4 regions of the Undibacterium sp. JH2W genome follow, and region 1 is predicted to be linked to each of the others. Evidence: predicted binding sites of a transcription regulator. Region 1 holds the regulator's gene; each other region holds the start of a gene.
What was found. Region 1 encodes sigma-54, which starts transcription at its own class of promoters, with help from an activator protein. Its sites were predicted from a motif close to TGGCANGNAANCTGCTTT; they were not measured.
Positions count from the first base shown of each region.

Region 2: the regulator sigma-54 is predicted to act here: its motif matches at 2,158-2,175, upstream of ACO0LC_RS18845 (pilin).
Region 3: the regulator sigma-54 is predicted to act here: its motif matches at 1,078-1,095, upstream of glnA (type I glutamate--ammonia ligase).
Region 4: the regulator sigma-54 is predicted to act here: its motif matches at 4,209-4,226, upstream of prpB (methylisocitrate lyase).

Region 1 covers NZ_JBMPOT010000026.1:52,570-57,961, reverse strand. Annotated here, with positions in the region: gene ACO0LC_RS26715 (enoyl-CoA hydratase/isomerase family protein) at 1-1,020, opposite strand, end outside; gene hpf (ribosome hibernation-promoting factor, HPF/YfiA family) at 1,666-2,013, opposite strand; gene ACO0LC_RS26705 (RNA polymerase factor sigma-54) at 2,121-3,611, opposite strand; gene lptB (LPS export ABC transporter ATP-binding protein) at 3,623-4,378, opposite strand; gene lptA (lipopolysaccharide transport periplasmic protein LptA) at 4,380-4,943, opposite strand; gene lptC (LPS export ABC transporter periplasmic protein LptC) at 4,964-5,392, opposite strand, start outside.
Region 2 covers NZ_JBMPOT010000012.1:82,756-88,147, reverse strand. Annotated here, with positions in the region: gene ACO0LC_RS18855 (Stp1/IreP family PP2C-type Ser/Thr phosphatase) at 1-762, shown strand, start outside; gene ACO0LC_RS18850 (FHA domain-containing protein) at 792-1,403, shown strand; gene ACO0LC_RS18845 (pilin) at 2,222-2,701, shown strand; gene ACO0LC_RS18840 (pilin) at 2,957-3,436, shown strand; partial or broken gene ACO0LC_RS18835 (IS256 family transposase) at 3,546-4,718, opposite strand; gene ACO0LC_RS18830 (pilin) at 5,070-5,392, shown strand, end outside.
Region 3 covers NZ_JBMPOT010000016.1:117,725-123,116, forward strand. Annotated here, with positions in the region: gene ACO0LC_RS22550 (EAL domain-containing protein) at 1-641, opposite strand, end outside; gene glnA (type I glutamate--ammonia ligase) at 1,244-2,659, shown strand; gene ACO0LC_RS22560 (DUF4124 domain-containing protein) at 2,787-3,275, shown strand; gene glnL (nitrogen regulation protein NR(II)) at 3,362-4,435, shown strand; gene ntrC (nitrogen regulation protein NR(I)) at 4,513-5,392, shown strand, end outside.
Region 4 covers NZ_JBMPOT010000002.1:195,350-200,741, forward strand. Annotated here, with positions in the region: gene ACO0LC_RS03160 (putative selenate ABC transporter substrate-binding protein) at 1-234, opposite strand, end outside; gene ACO0LC_RS03165 (diguanylate cyclase) at 345-1,373, opposite strand; gene ACO0LC_RS03170 (chemotaxis protein CheC) at 1,373-1,984, opposite strand; gene ACO0LC_RS03175 (response regulator transcription factor) at 1,981-2,346, opposite strand; gene prpR (propionate catabolism operon regulatory protein PrpR) at 2,463-4,058, opposite strand; gene prpB (methylisocitrate lyase) at 4,267-5,157, shown strand; gene prpC (bifunctional 2-methylcitrate synthase/citrate synthase) at 5,387-5,392, shown strand, end outside.

The DNA.
Region 1 (5,392 bases):
GGTTACTTCCGCCAAAGTTGCAGGTGACCAGCGTGGTGTATTGTCTTTGTCTACCACCAGGGCGCGTACACCTTCTAGCACTTCACCATGCTTGAAGCAGTGGCGTACCATGTTTCTTTCCATGCGCAGGCAGGCTGATACCGTCATGTCTTTACTGCGACGCAGTTGTTCCAGTGTGACTGACATCAGCAAGGGTGAGCGCTTTTGCATGGTGGCCAGGGTTTGCTGGGCGAATTCGTTGCTGTTTTGCTGCAGTTTTTCACTGATGGTAGTGACGCTATTACCTGCGAAGATGTCATCAATGGCCGCATGTTGCGTTGCCAGTTTGCTGGTATCCGGTTTTGCCCGGTCTGCAAAAGTTGCCGCGAAATCACGTATTGCCACGCGCAGGTCCGTGGCTGTGCTTTCACTGAGCAAATTCATCAATGCTGGTATTTCAGTGGTGGGGATGCAGACATCTGCCAGCCCGGCATAGATGGCATCAGCGGCGGTAATGATCTCGCCAGTCAGTCCCAGGTAAGTACCAATTTCACCCTCAGTGCGCGACAGGAAATAGCCGCCGCCTACATCAGGGAAAAGGCCGATATTCACTTCCGGCATGGCCATCTTGGTACGCTCAGTGACGATGCGCAAACGGCAATCTGACCCTGCCTGGGCGATACCCATGCCACCGCCCATGACCACGCCATTCATCAGGGCGATATAGGGTTTTGGGTAGAAATGGATTAAATGATTTAAGGCATATTCTTCCGTGAAAAAATCTTCCAGCAAGGCCGAGTCACCTTTTGGGGTGGCAGTGCCCACATCGTAGAAAAAACGAATATCACCACCAGCACAAAATGCTTTCTCACTGCTGCTGTGAATGAACACTGCACGCACGCTTTGATCATCCTGCCAGGTCAGCAAGGTTGTCGTCAGTGCTCTTACCATATCGAGAGACAGCGAGTTCAAGGCTTTGGGTCTGTCGAGGGTGATGTAGCCTATATTGTTTTTGACGGAGGTGAGGACAAATTCGCTCATGATGTTGACTATGCAGGTAAGGGATGAAGCTGCTATTTTAACTTTGTCAGGCTTGGGCGTCACGGGGTGTATATGTTTATGAGGAAATAGAGTAAGGGCGACACGCTCGTTGCCGTTGCCGTTGCCGTTGCCGTTGCCGTTGCCGTTGCCGTTGCCGTTGCCGTTGAGTTTGACTTTGGGGTTGTAGTTGTTTTTGACGTTCGCAGTTCCCATTTTTTGTACCGAATAAACGGGAACCCCGCAGGGGCGGCTACGCCTGGGTCGCCTTTCTTTGAATACTTACTTTGGCGACGCTAAGAAAGTATTTCGGCTGCCGGGCCGAGACCCGGCTTGTATCCACGAAGGGCAAAAGTTTTAGTCAAAGTACGCCTGTAACGAGCGACATGGCATACAACAAACGCCGCTGGAGCGCCAGCCCGGTGGATTCCAGCCAAACCCACGCTGGAATGACGTTAATACAAATGCCGTGAATCAACTAACTCGCAGCTTGTTGAGCGACGTATGTGACAAACAGCAATAAAAGTAAATAATTTATTTGAAATGTCAGAAACGAGACCTACAAGAAACCACTCACCCAACAAAAAGGACGCCTTTAGCGTCCTTGTTTTGGATGTCCACAACCCTGTTAGGGCAAGGACTGGGGTCTTATGAAGCCGATGCCGGGTCAGGTATGTGCTTGATGGCGTCGTGCTGATGGTCTTGCATTTTATCTTTGTGCTTGATGACCTGACGATCCAGTTTATCTACCAGGGCATCAATTGCTGCATATAGATCATGTGCCAGGCTTTCAACGTGAATATCTTTACCGCTGATATGCAAATTAATGTCGGCTTTGTGTCGTTTTTCCTTTTCCCGGAGCTTGTCCACCGTCAGGATGACGGCGATATCAATGACCTGGTCGAAATGTCGCCTGATACGTTCTAGTTTGGTATGTACATATTCACGAATTGCAGGAGTTACTTCGACGTGGTGTCCACTGATGGTGAGATTCATACTGTGCTCCTATAGTGATGTTGCTTGCTGTAACGATACACTCTTGGCATTTATTTGCCTTGAGCTAAATCATATATAGCAATTCAAACCGTGATTACAAGGACTACTTACAAAGATTTACGCAAACTGACTGGGGGGATTTTCAGGGCTTCACGGTATTTGGCAACTGTCCGTCGGGCAATTACCATGCCCTGTTCACCCAGCATGTCTGCAATTTTGCTATCAGAGAGTGGGCTTTTCTGGTCTTCTGCTCCTATCAACTGCTTGATGAGTGCACGTATCGCGGTGGAAGATGCTTCACCCCCTGTTTCCGTCGCGACATGGCTGCCGAAAAAGTACTTCAACTCAAACATGCCATGTGGGGTCAACATGTATTTTTGGGTTGTCACACGTGAGATAGTGCTCTCGTGTAATCCTAGTGTATCAGCAATTTCGCGCAAAACAAGGGGGCGCATGGCAACAGCACCATGGGTGAAAAAATTGCGTTGCCTTTCAACTATCGCTTGTGCAACGCGCAAAATAGTATCAAAGCGCTGCCGCATATTTTTGATGAGCCAGCGAGCTTCCTGCAATTGCGCACCAAGGCCAGCTTCACCGCGGTTTTGCTTCATGATGTTGGCATACACGCTGCTCACTCGCAGCCTGGGCATGACATCCTGATTCAGCATGACTTGCCAGCCATTGCCAGATTTTCTGACGATCACATCTGGCACGACATAATCTGATTCATCGGCGGCAAAGGCAATGCCAGGCCGTGGCTGGCACAGGCGTATGATGGTTTGTGCATCGCGCAAATCTTCATCATCGCAATCGAGGATTTTCTTGAGTTTGGTGAAATCTCTCTGTGCAAATAAAGCCAGTTGTGTTTCAACAATTTGCAACGCCAGCCTGCGCGTGACAAAAGCCACTTTGGGCATGCGCCTGATTTGCAGGGCCAGGCATTCTGAAGGGCTGCGCGCACCAACACCTGCCGGGTCAAAGCTTTGCAGCATATTCAGGGCAAAGGCTAGTTCTTCTGCCTCTACACAGAGTTCCAATGGCAAACTGGCATGTATTTCATCCAGGGTTTCGGTCAGGTAACCGTTATTGTCGAGCGCATCTATCATCAGCTCGACTAAGGCACGGTCACGCGGCTCACGCAGGTTCAGGCGCATTTGCTCAAGCAGATGTTCACGCAGGGTGATGTGGGCGGCACCCAGTTGCGGGCGGCCATCTTCATCATCACCAGACTTGCTGCCATGCTGTACATCATCAAAGCCCCAGTCTTCTTCGCTGGAAGTGGTGCTGTCATTGCTGATGACAGTTTCGGCATCGGCGGCGGCTGGCTCGGTGGATTTATCGCTTTCTTCTCTTTGTGCAGGCACTTCCATGCCTGCATCAGCCGAGGTACTCGTTGTATTGATGGCGCCATCGGCCAGCAGGCGCACGGCATGGTCGAGTGGATCATCGACGCGTTCCAGCATGGGATTATCGGTCAGCAGCGTCTCCAGCTCCTGATGCAATTCCAAAGTCGATAACTGCAATAATCGTATTGATTGCTGCAATTGCGGCGTTAAGGCCAGATGTTGTGAAGTACGTAGTTGCAGGCTTTGTTTCATGATGATTCCCGTCACATCCGGAAGTGTTCTCCGAGATAAACGCGACGTACAGATTCATTTTGTATGATGTCGTCAGGCTTGCCACTGGCAAGTACCGCGCCTTGATTGATGATGTAAGCGTGATCGCAGATACCCAGGGTTTCGCGGACGTTATGATCGGTGATCAGTACGCCTATGCCACGCTCCTTGAGGAAGCGGACGATGCGCTGGATTTCGATGACCGCGATAGGATCAACACCGGCAAAGGGTTCATCCAGCAAGACAAAGCGTGGATTGGTTGCCAGTGCACGGGCAATCTCGACGCGGCGGCGTTCACCACCTGAGAGTGACAAAGCCTGGCTCTCACGTATTTTTTCTATTTGCAAATCTGCCAGTAAGGCATTCAGCCTTTGCTCGATTTTCTTGCTGCCGAGGAATTTACCATCGCTGTCTTTTTGCAATTCCAGTACTGCGCGGATATTGTCTTCTACTGTCAGCTTGCGGAACACCGAAGCTTCCTGCGGCAGGTAAGACAGGCCGAGCACGGCGCGCTCATGGATAGGCAATTGCGAGATATTGACATCATCGATAATGATATCGCCAGCGTCGGAAGGCACCAGGCCGACGATCATGTAGAAAGACGTGGTTTTGCCTGCGCCATTCGGCCCCAGCAAACCCACCACTTCACCACTTTTCAATAGCAGGGAAACATCACGCACGACCTGGCGTGCACCATAACGTTTTTGCAAACCCTTGACCAGCAAGGTGCTGCCTGACTGTGCTGTCATCTTAATTAGCCTGTTTTTCTGGTTTTGGTTGCAAGATGATTTTCAGGCTGCCCGAGCCTTCTACAAACTGACCACTGGTGGAGTTGGTGCCTACAAACACTTCGTTCTTGCTGTCATAAGACAGGTATTCGCCAGCCTGTTCCTGGGTGACTTTACTGCCTTCCAGATAGCGTACCTTGGCCTTGGAAAAGAATTTGACGATTTCCGTGCTTTGATTGTATTCCGCACGTTCAGCTTCGCCATCTACCCACAGATCAGGCCCGCCATCGCGCTTTTGGCGAAATGTAACCTTGCGGTTGCTGCCACCAGTCAGTACTACAAATTGATCGCCATTTGGCGCCTCAGTGACGACGGCATTTTCTGCCTTGACATTCAGGGTGCCACGCACCAGGGCGACACCCTTGGATAATCTGCGCACACTGGTCTTGCCATCGCTCTCGCCATAACCAGCTTCGATGACGGTTTCCTTGTTGCTGTCGGCTTTTTCTGCATATGCAGTTGCACTGACCAGGCCCAGGCAGGCGAGGCTGAATAAATGGGTAATGCCGAATTTAGTAAGTGTCATATAAATGATCGCTTTCTCAATTATTTGGTTTTAACTGCATTCACCGCTTCACGCTTCTTGAGCGCGATGCGGACTTTGCTTAACAGGGCCAGGTGTTGGGTAGAGTTATTGGCCAGCATGCCGGTTGCGGTCGATGTCGATTTACCGGTGGTGATGGTGATGGGTTTATCGGTCTTGACGATATCATCATCTGGCAACAGCAATAGATACTCCGATTCCACATGGACGAATTGTGAACTCAGGCCTTCGGGCCTTTCCATGCTGACATTGTCATATAAATGCACTTCATCATGCTCACGCTTGGGTGTGATGACATTGGATTTTTGCGATACCACGGCCAGGTCGGCACGCAGGTGCAAGGGGGGACGGTCCTGATCAAAGCTGTTGATCTGCGGATGTTTGATTTCTATATTGTCGTTACGTGGCAGGTGTACCAGGCTGTCACCAGT
Region 2 (5,392 bases), on a different contig from region 1:
GGCTTAGTCAGGTCGCACAACGAAGATGCCATCATCGTTTGTGCAGACTACGGCTGCGCCATTCTGGCCGATGGCATGGGTGGTTACAATGCCGGTGAAGTCGCCAGCGCCATGACGGCGCAAATCATTGCAGAATATTTATGCAGTAAGATGGATGCCATCTGGTTCCCTTCCATGGGCCCCAGGCCTTTGGCGATGGCGCGCTGGATTACCGAGTCTGTCGAACTGGCCAACCGTAACGTGCTGTACGCAGCGCAAACCAATCCAGAATGCTCAGGCATGGGCACCACAGTGGTGGTGGCATGTTGTTTGCAGGACAAGCTCTTGCTTGCTCATGTGGGTGATTCACGTGCTTATCGCTTTCGTGATGGTATATTAAGCCGTCTGACCCAGGACCATTCGGTGTTGCAGGAGCAAATCAATGCCGGTCTGATATCGGAAGAAGATGCGCGTTTTTCTTCCATCAAGAACCTGATTACCCGGGCTGTCGGTACGCTTGATGAGGTGCATACCGAGTTGCATACTCACCATACCGAAGAAGAAGATTTGTATCTGATGTGCTCGGATGGATTGACCGATATGTTGGAGCATGATGAAATCCAGAGTCTGATCAGGATGTATGGCACTGATCTTGATCGTTGTGCCGAAGCACTGATAGACAGGGCAAAGGACAGGGGGGGGCTGGATAATATTTCTGTCGTCTTGTTTCGTCTGGTTGGTGAAAAAAACCAGTCCTGGTTGCAAAGAACATTTACCCGGTAGTCCGGGGCTTATGAATTGATGAGAGATTTATGGCGAAAATTATCGTCACCTTTAATGGTCTGGTTCAGCAAGAAATCACTATCAGCAAATCACGCCTGACGATAGGACGGCGCCCCAGCAATGACATCGTGATCGATCATCTGACGGTGAGCGGCCAGCATGCCGCAATTGATACTTCTTCGAATGGTTCTTTTGTTCTTGACCTGGGCAGTACCAATGGCACCATGGTCAATGGTCAGCCAGTCAAAAAGCATTTGTTGCAAGATGATGATGTTATCGACATAGGCAAATACAAATTAAGATTCCAGGTTGAACAATCCGGCAAACAGACTTTTGTGCCTGAACCAGGGCAAGTGCAGCCACCGGCGATCGTCGACAAGCAAAGAGCCAAGATCAAGGTCATGAACGGCACGAATGTGGGTAAGGAGCTTAATCTTGTCAAAGCCGTCACTACCATAGGCAGCCCTGGCACTCAGGTCATTGCCATTACCCAGCAAGGCAAGGACTATGTCATTGCCCAGGTCGAGGGCAGTGCTGCGGCAACCGTCAATACCGTCTCCATCAAGGACAAGCCGCACACCTTGAAGCATGCTGACATGATAGAGCTGTCAGGCACGAAGATGGCAGTCATCTTTTATTGAGGGCGCTGGGCCAGACCTGGCGAGGGCATTTCCCTTTTATCAGGATTTACGAAAACCGCCCCAATTGCGTTACAGTTCCTGGCCGTACTAAAGTGCTGGCTTCGTCGCTGATGTCTTGCTGGGACAATTTTGCGTCAGTCCTGCTTCTACGATATAAACCAGCTTGCCCGTCCATAAGGGCGACGCTTTATAGCGTATATGCAGGTAGGCAAGGGGCAATATGAGTATGGATAGTGAACACTCACCCCAAGTGTGTCAGGCAGCGGATTTCATCTGCTCCCGATAGTCTGGCCCCTGCTTTTCTATTTGGGCAGGACATAGTTACTGAAGCACCGCCATCACCTCAGGGCAGCTCCATAGCTTACCCTTAATGCCAACAATCACTCCAAGTCAGAGTTTTTAGTCATCACTTTGCCATGACAATTTCCCTTGCATATGAGGTGATCTGTGTGGCGGCGCATTTCTTTATTACCCTGACGCCTATTCAGCCTGGTCAAACATGCACTGAGATTATTAATACACACTTCTTGTAAAGTAAGTATTTATTATTTAATAATAAAAAGCTGAAATATGTAACTTAGGTTACAGGAGTGACATTCTCGTCAGTCATATTTATATTTTGACATAAGAAATGACAAAAAATTGCAAAGGGATTTTGGAGGCTATTGACGCATTTTGTCAGTTGCCCTGAGTAAACATCCAAAGATATGTATTTCCACCACAAAACCCCCTGTTTTCAGGTCTTGCGACGAGTTGGCACGGCGCTTGCTGATGATGAAGCGTTGTTCCCGAATTTAACTTTTTTACTGGAGTTCAAGATGAAATCTATCCCTAAACAGCTGCAACGCGGCTTTACATTGATCGAGTTGATGATTGTTGTTGCAATTATCGGTATTCTGGCAGCGATCGCTATTCCTCAATACTCTGATTACACATCCCGTACTCGTGCTGCTGGTGCTAGGGCTGAGTTGGATAGTTTGCTGACATCTATGGCAGTTTGTTATCAAGAGAATAATGGCACTTGGGGTGCTGGTGCTACAGGTTGTTTTTCAATGGGCAATAATGGTATCCCTGTTGTCGTTACTTCCAAGTTTTTGCCTAATGCTCCAGTACCTGCTGCTGGTTCAGTAGCGATGACTAGTGCTGCTACTTTAAGTGGTGCTGCTACACTGTTGAATGGTACTCTGACAGCAACGTCTGTGACCAATCAAGCAAACATGATCTGGGCTTTTGCTGCTGGTGATGCTATCTGTAATGGTCAACGTGGCTTGAAGGCCGGAGCTGGCGGCTGCCCATAATAGGTAAGAATTCTATCGAAAAAGCCCCTCAATTTTATTGAAGGGCTTTTTTTATGTATTGATTTATATTTGTTCACTGCAAATCTATGTTGGACAAGGTTGATTGGTTGTTTTTCACTTGGATTTTTTCGAATTGTTGTTGAAGTAAGTACTATCAATAAGAGTAGTTTGAACACATGTGGATGTTTAACTGAATCACATTGCGATGGAATTTACTATGGCTAATTTTTTCTTATGGGTTTTGGGGAAATGTATATGTACTCCATTTCAAAGCGGTTGCAACGCGGCTTTACACTGATCGAGTTGATGATTGTTGTTGCAATTATCGGTATTCTGGCAGCGATCGCTATTCCTCAGTACTCTGATTACACATCCCGTACTCGCGCTGCAGGTGCTAGGGCTGAGTTGGATAGTTTGCTGACATCTATGGCAGTTTGTTATCAAGAGAGTAATGGCACTTGGGGCCTTGGTGCTACAGGTTGTTTTTCAATGGGCAATAATGGTATCCCTGTTGTCGTTACTTCTAAGTTTTTGCCTAATGCTCCAGTACCTGCTGCTGGTTCAGTAGCGATGACTAGTGCTGCTACTTTAAGTGGTGCTGCTACACTGTTGAATGGTACTCTGACAGCAACGTCTGTGACCAATCAAGCAAACATGATCTGGGCTTTTGCTGCTGGTAACTCTATATGTAATGGTCAACGTGGTTTGAAGTCTGGGGCTGGCGGTTGTCCATAGTGTTTTGTGCTGGCTCAATGCTTAGATAGGATGGCAGGAAAGTCCAAATAACGCCTGACGCGCAGTATTGGTTTTTTGGGTGTCAGGATTTTATGCAACCGGTTTTAGTTCATTTCTGCGACATCCGGTCATCAAACTGGATGGTAAGGTGGTTGAGAGCACCTTTTAAGTCCCGTATGGGTACGTCAATTTCTTGCTTATGGTGTTGAGTGCCATGTAAAACAGCTTGCTGACCCTTGTCAGTAGGGAAGGCGCTACTTGTCTTGATGACCTTTGCATACTGATGTTAAGCAATTCAATGACGTTCGTGGTGTGGATGACCTTACGAATCTCCGCCGAATTGTCGAAGATCCAGATGGCCCGTGCCCAGTTACTCTGGCATGATTGCACTATTAATAGGTATCGCTGATCCCAATTGCCCTCAAATTGTATGAGTATAAGACTGCCCTCGTCAGCAGCGGCTGCACTGTAAATACGACGCAAATCGACGGTCACTTCCTTTTGATCTTTTCATGGCACAAAGTGCGGGCTGTTGCGTGCCATGTGAACAATGCAGAGCTGGACAGTCGCCTTCAGGTAGGCAGCTTCGATCGCGTCAAGGAAACCTTTGAGACCTACCACAAAGGCAATGAAGTTGTCCTGCATGCCATGATTTTTCAGTTTCATGACTATTTGCAGCCAGAACCTGGCTCCCTCGATCTGAACAATCCACAGGTGCAGCACTTCTTTACGGCTGTTAATGGTCACGCCAACGGCGAAAAATGGGGCCTTGTTACTCATGGCATCAGCATCGCGTGCTTTGATGTGAGTGCAGTCAAAGTACAGGATGAGATAGGGGGAGTTGGCGGGTTTGCTAGGCCTTTGCTTGCCCACTGACACCATCGGTTACGTTGGGAGATAGGGCTGGTGATGTTTCTGTGCCATACACCTCTTCTAGGTGACTCTGGATCTCCCGTGCGCTCAAATCACAGGTGTAGCTTGAGACGATCTTGCTGGATGTCGATTGGCAGCACGCCGAAATCGTCTTTCAACGTTTGGCCTCTATGACCATTGCGCGTGTTGGTGCTGTTGGCATTGACGGTCCCACTCTAGCGTAGCCAAGATGGTCAGTTATTTCGACTTCCTGCGCACGCTCGACGAGCATAATGGTGAGTTGCTTGAGCAGGCCGTTCTCACCAACCAGGTCTATGGGTTCCTGGTAGGAGGCCAACAATTCTTTTGCCAGTTTGAGTAACTCCGAATCGGGTTTGGCCTGCTTGTTACTATTTACAATGACTATCATTTCTACTTGAAAGTAGCTGTCTCCTGCTAAATGAACGTTTGCACAAAAATAATTACACCCTCTTTTTTATTTGTGGCAAACAGTCTGTGATTGCACTTGTCAGTTAGTGGATGTTGAAAAGATTACGTTTGGTTGCAAAGGTGCCTTGCTGCATTCGGTGGTTGCTACATAAACCATCTTGGTGCTGGCCGGCGAGGCAGTGACACCACAGATCACCATGCAGATTTTCAAGGGTATCCCTTGCATTTATTGGCTCCTATTGTATTTGAATCGTGTTATTGCCAACTTTGAAATGGTATGAAATTTGCTTTTGCTTAATTTAGCTTTATATCTTTTTCTATGGAGGTAGGAATGCAACTTACTTTAAAGCAACTGCACCGAGGCTTTACATTGATTGAGTTGATGATTGTTGTTGCGATTATCGGCATTTTAGCTGCAATTGCCTTACCTCAATATACCGATTACACCTCGCGTACCCGTGCTGCTGGCGCACGATCAGAGTTGGAAAGCTTGTTGACTTCGATGGCTATGTGCTACACAGAAAGTAATGGCACTTGGGGTGCTGGTGCCACAGGTTGTTTTTCTATGGGGAACAATGGTATTCCTGTTGTCGCTACTTCCAAGTTTTTGCCGAATGCTCCGGTACCAGCTGCTGGTTCAGTAGCGATGACTAG
Region 3 (5,392 bases), on a different contig from region 1:
TGAAGGCGCGACAATTCATAGTCGTAACCCCGCTCGCTTAAGTTTGATAATTCGGCATCAGCCAGTATGGTTTTAAGATCAATGGCAGCCGAGATCAGGCCCCAGAATTGTGCTGGTTTGTTTGCATCAATGGCATCTTCAAGGTAGACGGGCAGGCGGGCTATGATGCCAGTGCTGCCATTGGTGAGGGGGAGTGGGCCTGCAAGTGTCAGATGATGACTGTCTTTGGCGAGTTGTGCCTCAGTTTTGCGAACCGGGTCTGACAGCAAGTCTATGCCTAGTCCATTGTTGCGCCATTCTATAGGTGCGACTTCGCTGGTGATGCCGTCTGGTGCCAGATACAAAGCGGCAATTTGTGGGTGATACTGCAGGATCTTGTCGGCAAAACGTCCAAAATGCCGGACTCGACCATCGCTGTCTGCAACCATGGCAGCGAGAGCATAGCTTGCTGATAAGGCACTATATATATTGTTTTGCAAGCTGGCAGCTTGTGAGCGTGCCAGATCGTAGGCGAGCAGGTGCTCTTGCTGCTTGGCGCTTTCGTCCAGTTTGATAATGATGGCGACACTGGCGAGCATGGCTAGCGTAAAGGTGAGTATGGCAAACAGTATGGGTTTGCGCAGGTAGGGGCGAGGCGACATAATCAGATTTGTGTACGGGAGTGAGTGCCTGTGCTTGGTTCCATAGCTGTTTATCGGGCAGGCAGGGGCGTCGCTGCCTGAAAAAGACTGTCACAGTCTAAATGAGAGTGAGTCGCATGCAGAGAAATACCGATGAGTATTGATTTTGGTCAATATTGCCAATTAAATATTTTTTTCAAGTATTTCGTTTAAGTATTTGAACTAGCTGAGTTGCTTGCATGTTCTACGACGACAAATTCTTGATTGCACCAAAATAATGCAAAATAATGCCGCAAAATAAAAAACGCACCAAAATAGTTTGTTTGAATTATTGTGCATTATCTTGGTGCGGCGCCTGGCTTTGCATAATGTTAAGATGGGGCAGTTTTGTGAGAGAAAACGCCACAAAAACAGGCATTTAACAAATTTCGTATTTATATATACACGAACTGGCTGATGGCACGGTTTCTGCTATTATCCCCACTGAGTTTAGCCGCCGGGTGCAATTGCTATTAGTTGTATCAGTAAGACAAGGTTTGTCTACTGGACGAGATTGCATACAACTGGCTGGCGCAGGGCTCAGCAATTTCCGAATTTATTTTTAGCTCTCAGAGGAGTTTCACATGGCAATGACAGCCGCAGAAGTCTTGAAAATGGCGAAAGATAACGAAGTCAAATTCGTTGATTTTCGCTTTGCTGATACCCGAGGCAAAGAACAGCACGTAACTGTTCCAATTTCCCAGTTCGACATCGATAAATTCGAATCTGGCCACGCATTCGACGGCTCGTCCATCGCTGGCTGGAAAGGCATTGAAGCATCCGACATGTTGTTGATGCCTGATCCATCTACTGCCAACATTGATCCATTCTTTGAGGAAACCACATTGTTCATGCAATGTGACGTCATCGAGCCATCAGATGGTAAAGGCTATGACCGCGATCCACGTTCCATCGCGAAACGTGCTGAAGCTTATTTGAAATCCTCTGGCATTGGTGACACAGCTTACTTTGGTCCAGAACCAGAATTCTTCATTTTTGACAGCGTACGCTGGAAAGTGGATATGTCTGGCTGTTTCGTCAAGATTGATTCTGACGAAGCTTCCTGGACGACAGGCGAGAAACTGGAAGGTGGCAATACTGGCCATCGTCCAACGGTTAAAGGCGGTTATTTCCCGGTTCCTCCAGTCGACAGCTTCCAGGATATGCGTTCTGAAATGTGTCTGATCCTGGAATCCCTGGGGATCCCGGTTGAAGTGCATCACCATGAAGTGGCTGGTGCTGGTCAAAATGAGATCGGTACCAAGTTCTCTACACTGGTAGAGCGCGCTGACTGGACACAAAACCTGAAATACGTAGTCTGGAATGTTGCCCACACTTATGGCAAGACAGCCACTTTCATGCCTAAGCCTATCGTTGGCGACAACGGTTCTGGCATGCACGTGCATCAATCCATCTGGAAGGATGGCAAAAACCTGTTCGCTGGCGACGGCTATGCTGGTTTGTCTGATTTCGCCCTGTACTACATCGGCGGCATCATCAAGCATGCAAAAGCATTGAATGCGATCACTAACCCAGGTACCAACTCTTACAAGCGTCTGGTTCCAGGCTATGAAGCACCAGTGAAACTGGCTTACTCTGCACGTAACCGTTCTGCTTCCATCCGTATTCCTTACGTTGCCAATCCTAAAGGTCGCCGTATTGAAACGCGCTTCCCTGATCCACTGGCGAACCCATACCTGTGCTTCTCCGCACTGATGATGGCTGGTCTGGATGGCGTGCAAAACAAGATTCATCCGGGCGAAGCAGCGAGCAAAGATCTCTACCATCTGCCACCAGAAGAAGATGCATTGATCCCAACAGTGTGTGCATCTCTGGAAGAAGCGCTGGACGCATTGAACAAAGACCGCGAGTTCCTGACACGCGGTGGCGTATTCAGCGACAGCATGATCGATGCTTACATCGATTTGAAAATGCAAGAAGTACAACGCTATCGCATGACTACCCACCCTGTGGAATTTGACATGTATTACTCTCTGTAATCTGAGTAAATAGACAAAAAAGCGAGGGTGACCTCGCTTTTTTTGTTACAAATGCTAATTTCTCAGTAATTGTGTTGCAGCGCTGCATGACATACACTATCAGTCTGTTAATGATTATTGCTTTCCTATGAATCGACTTTTGTCAGGCCTTATTCTCTTTATTGGTGTGCAGGCGCTTGCCTATGCGCAGGGTGATGTGTACCTGTGCGTGGATGATAATGGTAAGAAAGAATACAAAAATACAGGCGCTGTCAAAGGTTGCAAGAAAGTGGATTTGCAGGGCATCACCGTTGTTCCGGCGCCAACATTACCTGCGCCAGGTAAGAAACCGCAAGGCAAGCCGGCCAGTAGCCCTAATGACTTCCCTAAAGTAGATGAAGGCACGCAAAAGGCCAGGGATTCAGACCGCAAACAGATTTTGATGGATGAATTGAAGAACGAAGAGCAAAAACTCGCCAATCTGAAGAAAGAATACAATAATGGTGAGCCTGAACGCCGCGGTGATGAAAGAAATTTCGCCAAATACCAGGAACGCACCAATTTGATGAAAGAAGACGTCAGCCGCACCGAAAAGAACATAGAAGCACTGAAACGTGAAATTGCCAATGCGAAATAAGTTGTCGCTGTGAAAGAGTAAATTGCTGTTCGGGCATGATGCTTGCGTAAAGGTCGCTCTGTGCGGCCTTTTTTTATGGACAAGTTTTGAAAACTCCACTTACCTCATTTGCTGGCCTGGATTTGCTGACTTCAGCCGTGATTGTGCTTGATGCTGAAGGCTGCATTTTATTTGCCAATGCGGCCGCTGAAAACCTGCTCGACTCCTCCTTTAAATCACTCACGCATCTGAAGCTGACTGATCTGTTCCTGAATGGTCAGGAATTGACTGCCGTTTTCCACCAGGCGGTAGCGCATCAGTTTGCCGACAAGCGCCAGGACTTGACACTGGAGCGGGCAGGGCGCGAGCCTCTGCATGTGCACAGTATCGTGACGGCCCTTGATAATCCTGAGACGCCAGTCCTGATAGAGTTACGTGAAAACGTGCAACAGCTCAAGCTTGACAGGGAAGAGCGCATGCTCGACCAGAGCAAGGCCAACAAGGAACTGATCCGTAATCTGGCCCATGAAATCAAGAACCCGCTCGGTGGTATACGTGGCGCAGCACAATTGCTAGAGCTGGAATTACCAGAGCGCCACCTGCGTGAATTGCGTGAATATACCCAAGTCATCATCAAGGAAGCCGACAGGCTGCAGACCCTGGTAGATCGTTTGCTGGCACCGCATCGTCTGCCGCATATTGTCGGCGACGTCAATATCCACGAAGTATGCGAGCGCGTGCGTAGCCTGATCGTTGCGGAATTCCCGCAGGGCCTGAGCATCAAGCGCGACTATGATTTATCGATACCTGAATTCCGCGGCGACAAAGAGCAGCTGATACAGACTGTTTTGAACATCGCCCACAATGCCGCGCAAGCCCTGAATGAGCGTATCCGTCAGGGCGATGCCGTGCTGACTTTCAAGTCGCGTGTGGTGCGTCAGATTACTCTGGCCAAGGTGCGCTACAGGCTGGCATTAGACTTGCATATCATTGATAACGGTCCGGGCATCCCGCCTGAGATACGCAATCGTATTTTCTATCCCCTGGTGTCAGGTAAGGAAGGCGGTAGCGGTCTGGGCTTGACGCTGGCACAAACTTTCGTTGAACAACACATGGGTGTCATCGAATGCGAGAGCCGGCCGGGATGTACGGATTTCCGGATACTGATACCACTACCTTAAATAAGGCTGTGGCAAAGTGGCGGCACCAAAAGTGCTCCTTCTATCGATATGCTTAACACAGACTGCAAAACGACAATATGAAACCAATCTGGATAGTGGACGACGATGATTCAATTCGTTGGGTGCTGGAAAAAGCCCTGGCGAGAGAAAACCTGGCAACGCGTAGCTTCACCAATGCCAGAGATGCGATGAATGCGTTGCAAAGCGATACGCCGCAAGTGCTGGTATCTGATATACGCATGCATGGCGCCTCCGGTCTTGAACTCTTGCAAACTGTCAAAGCCAAATACCCAGGTTTGCCAGTGATTATCATGACGGCGTTTTCTGATCTGGAATCGGCAGTGGCGGCTTTTCAGGGCGGGGCCTTTGAGTACATGGCCAAGCCTTTTGATCTCGACAAGGCGGTTGAGCTGATACGCCGGGCACTGGAAGAAAGCCTGCGCGAATCCAGTGTAGAGCAAAGCATCTCTGAAACACCGGAGATACTGGGTCAGGCACCGGCCATGCAAGATGTATTTCGCGCCATTGGTCGTTTATCGCAATCGAATGTGACGGTAATGATTACTGGTGAATCCGGCAGTGGTAAAGAATTGGTGGCGCGTGCCCTGCACAAGCATAGCCCACGTGCATCCCAGCCTTTTATCGCCCTGAATACGGCAGCTATTCCCAAGGATTTGCTGGAATCAGAATTGTTTGGTCATGAGCGCGGGGCTTTTACCGGCGCGCAAACTACACGCCGTGGTCGGTTTGAGCAGGCAGAGGGCGGCACCTTGTTCCTCGATGAAATCGGTGATATGCCGTTTGATTTGCAAACACGCTTGTTGCGGGTTTTGTCGGATGGCCATTTTTATCGCGTTGGCGGACACCAGCCCATGAAGGCAAATGTGCGTGTCATCGCTGCAACCCATCAGAACCTGGAAACCCGCGTCAAAGATGGCTTGTTCCGCGAAGACTTGT
Region 4 (5,392 bases), on a different contig from region 1:
GCCGCCAAACCAGACCATGTCCAGTTTTTTATTGATAAGTCCTTCCACCGATGCGGCATAGTCAGTGACAGGTATAAATTCTACTTTCATGCCCAGCTTTTTTTCCAACATGGCACCCAGGGGTTTGAACTTGCGTTGTAATTCTGTCGGTGCTTCGTCAGGTATGGCAGATACGCGTAATACCTGTTGTGCCTGAGCCAGGCCGGTGAATGCCAGCAAGCTGGCAGCAATCATGATGTAACGACGGCACACAGCAAAGCGAGTGGCAGGATTAGACATGTTTTTTCCTAGAAGGCTAACTTAATTAAAACAGGGGCTGCAAGGTTAATATGGGCGACCTGGATCTAATTACTGGCAGTTTTATGTAAAGTACCAGCAGGTGCCATGCTTTGTACATTGAAGTGTTGCAGAGGCAAATACTGGCTTTGATTCCGGCCAGCTTTCTTGGCTTCGTACAGGGCAGCATCGGCACATTTCAGCAGCGAATTGGCATCGACATCAGGATGTTTATAGAAATTGCTAAAGCCTATGCTGACGCTGATGCGCTGGCTGATACGGGAATTGATATGCGGTATATTCAAGTCCCAGACAGCTGTCCGTAATTTTTCTGCAAATAGCATGGCTGAATCGGGCGCCATATTGGGCAGCATGAGGATAAATTCCTCGCCACCAAAACGAGCCAGTACATCGGTTGCCCTCAGCAATTGCTTGCGCAGGGCAGCAGCGACTTGTATCAGTGCCTTGTCGCCAGCCACATGTCCATAGCTGTCATTGTATTCTTTGAAGTAGTCTATATCGACCATGAAAACTGACAAGGGGACGTTATGTCGCACTGCATGGCCCAACGCCATTTTGTAATGCTCATCAAAGAAGCGGCGATTGTAAATGCCAGTCAGGCTGTCGGTCGTGGCTTCGCGCTTGAGCGCTTCAGAATGCGTGCGCAGGATTTTTTCGCGTTTGATCGATGTGGTTGAATCACTGATCTGTATCAGGCAGTGACGTTCACCATATTCTGCAAAGATAGGCGTGATGGTGATGGATTGATCTATACGATTCTTTTCGTTGTCATGTTCGTGCTCATTGCGCTGAAACAAAGGCAAAGGCGAGCGATGCAGAGCGTTAGACAAGACGACAGGCAAGCCGTAATTAAGCGTATTGGTGATGGCGTTCAAGATGGCGCGACTTGGCAATTCTTCAAAGGCTTCGGAAATATGCTTGCCTATGGCCAGATTTGCAGGAATACCAGTATGTCTTTCCACCCAGCCATTCCACATGCGCACAGTCTGTTGTGCATCAAGCACAATCAGGCCCAGGCTGATGGAATTGAATATTTGTTCCATCGCGAATGGTGAGGGGGACAACAACTGCGCCATTAAACTGCTCCCAGAAAGCGCTCAAGCTGGATAATCAAATCTTTTAGGGATGTGGAGCTAAGCAGGAAAATCAAATGTCCTTCTGAATGCCTTCTCTCTATCGCCAGGTCTATATGCAGCAACAAGACATAGGGTTGCTCAAGATCGTCGCTAACACGGCGGAATATTTCTTCCGTCGTTGCCACCGAGTAATCCGGCAAGGAACAATTCAAGGGGATGTTCAGCATATCCGCCATCGCAGACAGGCAGGCATTGAGGATGATATTGCCCAGTTCGCACATGGCTTCTTGTTCAAATTCGGCCAGGTCTTCCAGGCTGATTTGTGAACCCATCATGTCACGCACGATTTCCAGTGCATGCTCTTCAGTGAATAGCAGGATAGCTTCAGCCTCAAACGAGCCGCTAAAGGTTTGGTGTACAGCACCAAAGCGTTCACTTTGCAAACCCATGGATGAGACATCAATCTCCGAGGATTTTCGGATTTCGACAGAAGGCACCGACAGGCGAACTTCTTCACCCACAATATCACTGAGGCTGGCTGCAGCTCTGCCAGCGCCGACATTGAAGACCTCGCTTAATGCATCGAGATGAAGTTCGGTCAGGGAATTCATTTTCCGCTCGCGAAATAATTGAGAACGATAGTGATGGACTTCTCAGTCACCGGTTTGGCGACAAAAATGGTGCCTATGGATGTCGCCCGGTTTTGCATGGTGTCTTGTACATTCGCTGAAAAAATGGCGATACGCATTTGTGGATAATTTTGCAAAATCTGCTCTGCTGCGTCAGTCCCCAGCATACCTGGCATGTTGATGTCCATGGTGCAAAAGTCGGGCTTGTGCTCTACGACGGACTTGATAGCCTCTTCTCCACTGGCAGCTTCAAAAAATTCCCAGTCAGGATGCACTGCTTTGACATGCGCACGAATAACCATGCGAGAAACTTTACTATCGTCAACAATGAGTATTTTTTTCATAATGTATTTTATGTAAGACAAATGCACCCAAGAATGGTGAGTGGTAGCGTAAATTCATTTTACCTTAGTGCGACACAAAATTCGCCTTCCAGATGATCAATTAATGTTTCAAATGATTACGATTTTTGCTTGAGGCGTCGCCACAAGGTTGTTCTGCTGATACCCAGGTAGTCGGCGGCTGCTTCGCGGTTGTGATTGAACTTTTCCATGACCAGTTCCAGTGACTCTGAAGGTGGCTGTGTATCTGAATTAATGGATGAATTTTGCGCGATATTTAATTCTGGCAATGTTTTTGCCACGAAGGCTGGTGTCAATGCCTGGAGCGGTTCAGCAGCCAAAAACAAGGCCAGGCGTTCCATGAGATTGCGTAATTCTCTTACATTTCCTGGCCAGGCGTAGTCTTGCAAAAGCCTGCTGCAACTGGCGATTTCTGCATGCAGGTTGGCATGAGGCCTGACACCCATGGCAGCTAAGGCATGCTTCAGGCACCATTCTGTCAGTGGCAGTAAATCATCGGCACGTTCGCGTAATGCTGGCAAGTGCAGGCGCAATACGGCGAGGCGAAAATACAGATCTGCGCGAAACTTTCCTTCTTTTACCCTCACTTCCAGGTCGCAATGGGTGGCGCTGATAATGCGCACGTCGACCGGTATCGGGCGCATGCTGCCCACGCGGTTGATTTCACGTTCTTCCAGCACGCGCAGCAGGCGAGTCTGCAGTGTGAGCGGCATTTCACCAATTTCATCCAGAAACACCGTCCCTCTGTGGGCAATTTCAAACAAACCAGCATGACCGCCACGTTTTGAACCTGTGAAAGCACCTTCTTCATAACCAAACAATTCAGATTCCAGCAGACTTTCGGCAATCGCACCACAATTGACAGCAACAAAGGGTTGGCGTGCCCGCGTGCTTTCGCGGTGCAATGCCTGGGCAGCTAATTCCTTGCCGGTGCCAGTTTCACCCTGCAAGAGCACTGTGGCGGGGGAGCGGGCGAACAAGGCGATGGACTTGCGGGTCGCCTGCATGATGGCAGAGTCACCTCGCAAATCATGCAAATTGTGTTTTGCACGTAATGATTCTGCTGCCGGATGCTGGCGACCTCTGCTGGATTCCAGCCTGGTCAGGCGAGCGATTTCCAGTGCGTCGTCAAAGGCTTGTCGTATCGATGTGGCGGAATACATGAAAATGCCAGTCAGGCCAGCTTCTTCAGCCAGGTCAGTAATCAGACCCGCGCCGACGATGACCTTGATGCCGCCAGCCTTGAGTTCACTGATCTGAGCGCGCGCATCTTCTTCGGTGACATAGGTGCGTTGCTCCAGCGGGAAACCGAAAGTTGTCTTGAAATCCGCCAGCTCTGGCATAGTCTCCTGGTAATTGATGAGACCAATGGCGGGCGAAACCTTACGTGCCCTGGCCAGGGCCTGCATGACGTCAAAGCCACTGGCCTTGGCGATAACGACCGGGACGGGCAGGCGATTCTTGAGGTAGGCCCCATTCGAGCCCGCCGCGATGACAGCATCGCATCTCTCGGTTTGCAGGCGCTCTTTCAGGTATTGGGCGGCTTCTTCAAAACCCATGTGTATGGGCTCTATGTCAGCACTGACATCATATTCAACCATGATGTCACGGAACATGTCGAACAGGCGTGAGATGGAGACTGTCCAGATGACAGGTTTGTCGTGGGTATCGCGCAGCGCAGGTGGATGTTTCATATATGTTTCAATTGATGTTTCGAAATTCAATGTGAAACGTTATTATGAAACAAATCTGCGGCCTTGCACAGGATTTAATATGCGTGCATGGCGAATAAGTATTTGATTTATATGCATATCGGCCTGAAACGGCAGTCAGAGCAGGGCTGCTGGCACGCTGATTGCAATACGCATCCCAGAATCTGTTCATTAACCTGAAAGCATACACATGAGTACATACTCCGCAGGTGCCGCCTTCCGCAAGGCGATGCAGGAAGAATCCCCGTTGCAAGTCGTCGGAGCAATCAATGCCAACCATGCCTTGCTGGCAAAACGTGCCGGTTTCAAGGCGATCTACCTGTCTGGCGGCGGTGTTGCTGCCGGTTCCCTGGGTTTGCCTGATCTGGGCATCTCCAATCTTGACGATGTCCTGACTGATGTACGCCGCATTACTGACGTTTGCGATCTGCCTTTGCTGGTCGATGTGGATACCGGCTTTGGTTCATCCGCCTTCAATGTGGCACGTACTGTCAAGTCCATGATCAAGTTTGGCGCTGCAGCCATCCATATCGAAGACCAGGTTGGTGCCAAGCGTTGCGGCCATCGTCCTGGCAAGGAAATCGTCAGCAAGCAGGAAATGGTGGACCGCGTGAAAGCTGCAGTCGATGCGCGTACAGATGACAACTTCGTCATCATGGCGCGTACTGATGCGCTGGCTGTTGAGGGGCTGGAAGCGGCGATAGACCGTGCCCTGGCTTGCGTAGAGGCGGGTGCAGATATGATCTTCCCGGAAGCCATCACTGAACTGGCGATGTACAAGCAATTCGCCAATGCCGTCAAAGTACCTATCCTGGCAAATATCACTGAATTTGGCGCTACTCCTTTATACTCCGTCGAAGAACTGGCTGCAGTGGATGTGGGCCTGGTCTTGTACCCATTGTCCGCTTTCCGCGCCATGAACAAGGCAGCAGAAAACGTCTATGGCGCGATACGGCGTGATGGCACGCAAAAGAATGTCGTCGACACCATGCAAACCCGCATGGAATTGTATGAGCGTATTAATTACCACGACTTTGAGCAAAAGCTCGATGCTCTGTTTGCGCAGCAAAAAGCCAAATAATAATGATGTAAGAACCTGTTTGCGATCTGTAGCGAGCGTGCGTCAGCGGGGTGAAGAGCAGCGCAAAAAGCGGAATGTACTCTAGTACATGAGCATTTTGAGCAGCACATGAGTCCCGATCACGCAGGCGCAGTAAGATCGCAAACAGGTTCTAAGCTGTCCCGTCCTTGCGCTGCATCAAGTGAGAGGGCAGGAACAGCCTTGAATATGAACCTCTGGAGAAATAATCATGACT